Regions from separate parts of the Paenibacillus sp. JJ1683 genome, predicted to be linked through region 1. Evidence: riboswitches for the same ligand, from Rfam matches in the RefSeq annotation. Region 1 holds a riboswitch; the other holds the start of a gene.
The links. A riboswitch is a leader RNA that binds a small molecule or an ion and turns the genes downstream of it on or off. The one in region 1 is predicted to bind ZMP and ZTP.

Region 1 (2,199 bases):
ATCTACATGCTCACAGCCACCATAGTAGCGTTTGTTCGGATAACCTTCAGCATATTTATTGGTAAGCACGGAGCCCATGGCTTCCATTACTGCTTCACTGACGATATTCTCAGATGCGATCAGCTCGATATTGTGGCGTTGCCGTTTCAGTTCAAGCCCCATTGCTTCCATCACTGCCGGGTCACTTTTACGCAGATGTTCCATCATGATTGATTACTCCCTCTCCATGGTCAAATTGTTGGGTATACAAGCAAATGCCTGCTCCTCTGTTGGGTACCTCATCATCAATGCAAAAAAGATCAGTACAAACATGCCGACATGCCAAATGCTAATCGCAGTTTCCACCGGCTTCTTGTTCCAGACTGTACACTGCCCGTTGTCCGCCAATAAGCGGAGGACGAGTGAACGCAGCCGTCACACGTGCTTCACCAATCCAGCGAAGGCTTGGGCGAAACGGAACGGCAATCGGGCGCAAATGCATGCCAATCAGCGTTTCGCCGATGTCTATCCCGGCATGAGCCTGCACATTCGCCGCCAGACACGCATCGTCCATAGAGCGATAGGCAACGGTAGCCATAGAGCCCCCTGCTGTACGAACAGGAACAGCCGCAACCTCCATCAGGCCTAATCGCTCCAGTAGAGAACGTTCAACGACCAGTGCTCGGTTCAAGTGCTCACAGCATTGAAACGCCACATCAAAGCCATACTCTCTGCGAACGGATTCTACTCCAGACAACACTTGCTGAGCCACATCCAGCGCTCCTGCTGTGCCGATCCGACTTCCAGCCACTTCACTCGTGCTTGCGCCAATAACCAGCAGGCGACCAGCTTTAAGACTGGCCACTTCTGCAATTTCCCGCACGACAGAAGCGGTCTGTGCTTCGAGTGAAATCTCATGATCCAATTGTTCTACCATTGGAACCTCCTTTGGTTGAACAGCCTCTCAGAGACTAGGCATGGTCCCATGCCCCAAGTTCAACACACTCTCTCCTGATCACAATCTGACTATATTATAGCCGATGTTTCAGATTTCGAGCAGAAAAAATGGAAGAACAAGAAGGCAACAGAAGATCTGCTGTAGCTCGTATACGAAAAAAGAGCAGTCCACACCTATGTGGAATTGCTCTTTTGCCCAGGCGACCGGCCGTATATCCGATGCTCCATCGTGGTTAATCCCACTTTTGTCGCCAGTTACATCGGATTCTCATTTTTCCACCTTATCTTAACGGATTAACTGTCGAAAATCAACAGATTCCGTACAAAATAGAGGAATGGTACCGACTTTATTCGGAAGATCCCTTTAGCTTGTCCAGCAACTTATGCAAAGCTACACGGATTTCCGCAGCTGTGACATCGTAGTCCTCCCGCGAACCGCCAAACGGATCTGAGATATCGAAGCCCGGAATCCGTTGATGTAATTCAATCATTCGCTCACGTTCCTGCGCTGATAGCTCTTGTCCAAGTGAAGCCATCAACTGCTGTGATGCATACAAACCATCTAACTCCTGTACGTCATTCAGCACTGCGTCCCGGTCCTCCACATATTCCTTCAGCGTAAATACTTTGCCCGCCGTTTGTGGAAACCGTTGAATGACATGCTGTTTATGTCCTTGCGTCAAGGTTAAGATCAGATGTGCCCACTCGGCAAGCCCGTCGCTTAAAGGGGTTGAAGTGATCTGATCGGATATATCGTGATCACGTAGAACCGCCTCTGCATGCCGGGATATCGACGCCCCGTCCATCGCAGCTACTCCAGCGGAACGCACTTCCAGTTCCAGTCCATGCTCAGCAGCCAACTTACGTAGCATCCCCTCAGCCATTGGACTGCGACAGGTGTTCCCTGTGCATACAAATAAGATATTCTTCAACGTCTTCACCCCCCGTATGTTGAAAAAATATATAAACAGAGGATTACTCAAATCCTGTATTTATTTTACACTGTCTACGTTAAAATCAAAACATAAACATAAAGCCAAATGCCAGCAAAACGGCACCGCCCACCGCCTCTCCATAATCCCCCAGATTGCGGCTGACCTTGCGCCCCAGTAACAGCCCCAGCATCGCCATCGCTCCCCCGCAAAAACCAAAGGCCAGAACAGTCAGCACCAGGTCACTCTGGAACATCCCCAGGGACACTCCCACAGAAAATGAGTCAATGCTCACCCCAAGTGCAAATAGCAAAAGACCCAAAGGCGACCG
Region 2 (2,199 bases), 1.5 Mb from region 1:
TACCAGAGACAAAAAAGATAGGCGTCTGTACCAGAAGGAATGCCTGCCAACCAATAGCCCAGCACAACAGTGCATACAATGCAACAATGGATATATTCGTCACATAGGTGTTTATCTTTTCCTTACGTTTGGCTGTCTTGACATTAAACCGATAGGAAATCAAAAAAGTATAGATTGGACCTAGACCGAACATAACCCAAGGATTTCGATATATACGATAGGCCAGCCGTGTCCATGTGGTAGCTGCTGTGTACTCTTCTACCGTGAGCACCCACATATCACCTGTACCTCTTTTATCCAGATTGCTGCTGGTTGCATGGTGGATCGCGTGACTATTTTTCCATTGGTGATAAGGGCAGAGCGTAATAATACCTGTAATCGTTCCCACAAAATCGTTCAGCTTGCGACTTTTGAAAAAAGATTGATGACCACAATCGTGAAAAATAATAAACGTCCGTACCACAAACCCTGCCGCAATAATGGTAATGGGAAGCGTCAGCCAGTAAGAAACCGCTAGGCTAAGATAAGCGGCATACCACAATAGGATCAGCGGTCCCAAGGTATTGAACAGTTGCAGAACGCTGGATTTCGTGTTTATTTTCTCGTAGGGAGCCATATTTTTTTTCAATTGAGCTAACGGGAGTTGTGTCATACCCATTATGATCCTCCTTTAAAATGCAGCCCATACCTTAATCCTGTCAGGCGTACATGTTGATCTAAGCTCAGTATAAGGAGACCGCTGTATCTGCTGTAGTCATAAACGTCAGTTCGGATATATGACATTTGTCATATAGACAACTAACCAAACCTGTTTGGCAAATGTTCACGGGTTTCTTTTCTGCTGTTATTTTGTTAAAATATAAGGTATATAACGCTGTATGTGACTGGCGAAGTCAGTGGAATGAACCACGAGGGAGCATACAATCAAGCGTACCGTTCGCCTGGGAGAAGTATTTGCAGAGGATTCGTCTGTCTTGACGACCTTGTGCAAATACTTTTTTTCGTTTTCTAAGACCATGACACCCTGTTGATTCCATTATGCGATAAATTCAGAGGAGGCTCGGACTATGGCTATTATCATGAAATCCAAAGAAGCAGCTGAGCAAGTGTATGCAACGATCCGTTCCCAAGTAGAGCAAATGAAACAGCAAGGACACCGTCCCCATCTGGCAACCCTGTTGGTAGAGGGTGATCCGGCATCTGCATACTATGCACGGACCAAGCAAAAAATAGCAGAGAAGCTGGGCATCTCATTTCATCTCCATACTTTTAATCGTCATGTAAGCGAAGCCGAGCTTCTGCATCTGATCGGCACCTTAAATGATGCATCCCATGTACATGGCATTATGCTGGAACTCCCGCTTCCGCAACATCTTTCTGCCTCCGTTATTAAACAATCCATCGCCCCCTACAAGGATATTGATGGAATTACGCCTGATAACAAGCTGGCTACCGTTACGGGTGACGCAGGGCTATACCCCGCTACACCTCAAGCCTGTATTGAACTGCTCAAGCATTACGGCCACTCCTTGGCAGGCAAAAATGTCACGCTCGTGGGCATCGGGCAAACAGTGGGACTTCCCCTTTTCCACATGCTGCAAAGAGAAAATGCCACCGTCACCGCCTGTCATGCAGGTACGCGTGATATTGCAGAGCATCTGAGCCATGCAGACATTGCCTTCGTCGCAGTCGGATGTCCTGATGTGATTACGCAGGATATGGTTCATCCAGGTCTGATTCTCGTGGATGCAGGAATTAATGAGACGCTGGAGGGTAAAATTGTGGGGGACGCTGCTCAGGACGTTGTAGAAAAGGTACATGCCATTTCTCCCGTTCCCGGCGGTGTAGGCACCTTAACGACCGCAATTTTGTACAAAAACTTGCTCAAAGCGATACATCTGCAACATTACTCCAGAGAGGTGGTTTATTCATGAGTGAACTGTCGTGGAACCAGTCCATCGGACATTTTCTGAAAGAAGCTGCAAGTGCAGCGCCTACCCCTGGTGGAGGAAGTGTATCCGCGCTGGCTGCGGCACTAGGCGCAGCGATGACCTCCATGACCGCCAACCTTTCACAAGGAGAAAAATACACGCAATTCCGTGAACAAATGGTGCAAGTCATTAGCAGTATGGAAAGATTGTCTACGCATTGTGAGGAACTGATGGCCGCAGACATCCAATCCTTTGAACAGTACATGAC

Region 2: another riboswitch for ZMP and ZTP. It lies ahead of ACUC6J_RS04605 (bifunctional 5,10-methylenetetrahydrofolate dehydrogenase/5,10-methenyltetrahydrofolate cyclohydrolase); the one in region 1 lies ahead of ACUC6J_RS22675 (TIGR01440 family protein).

What each region holds. Positions count from the first base shown of each region.
Region 1 covers NZ_CM129820.1:5,274,595-5,276,793, forward strand. Annotated here, with positions in the region: gene ACUC6J_RS22670 (serine hydroxymethyltransferase) at 1-207, opposite strand, end outside; gene ACUC6J_RS22675 (TIGR01440 family protein) at 329-916, opposite strand; ZMP/ZTP riboswitch at 1,124-1,205, opposite strand; gene ACUC6J_RS22680 (low molecular weight protein arginine phosphatase) at 1,284-1,868, opposite strand; gene ACUC6J_RS22685 (manganese efflux pump MntP) at 1,954-2,199, opposite strand, start outside.
Region 2 covers NZ_CM129820.1:1,023,130-1,025,328, reverse strand. Annotated here, with positions in the region: gene ACUC6J_RS04610 (fatty acid desaturase) at 1-658, opposite strand, end outside; ZMP/ZTP riboswitch at 871-954, shown strand; gene ACUC6J_RS04605 (bifunctional 5,10-methylenetetrahydrofolate dehydrogenase/5,10-methenyltetrahydrofolate cyclohydrolase) at 1,068-1,934, shown strand; gene ACUC6J_RS04600 (cyclodeaminase/cyclohydrolase family protein) at 1,931-2,199, shown strand, end outside.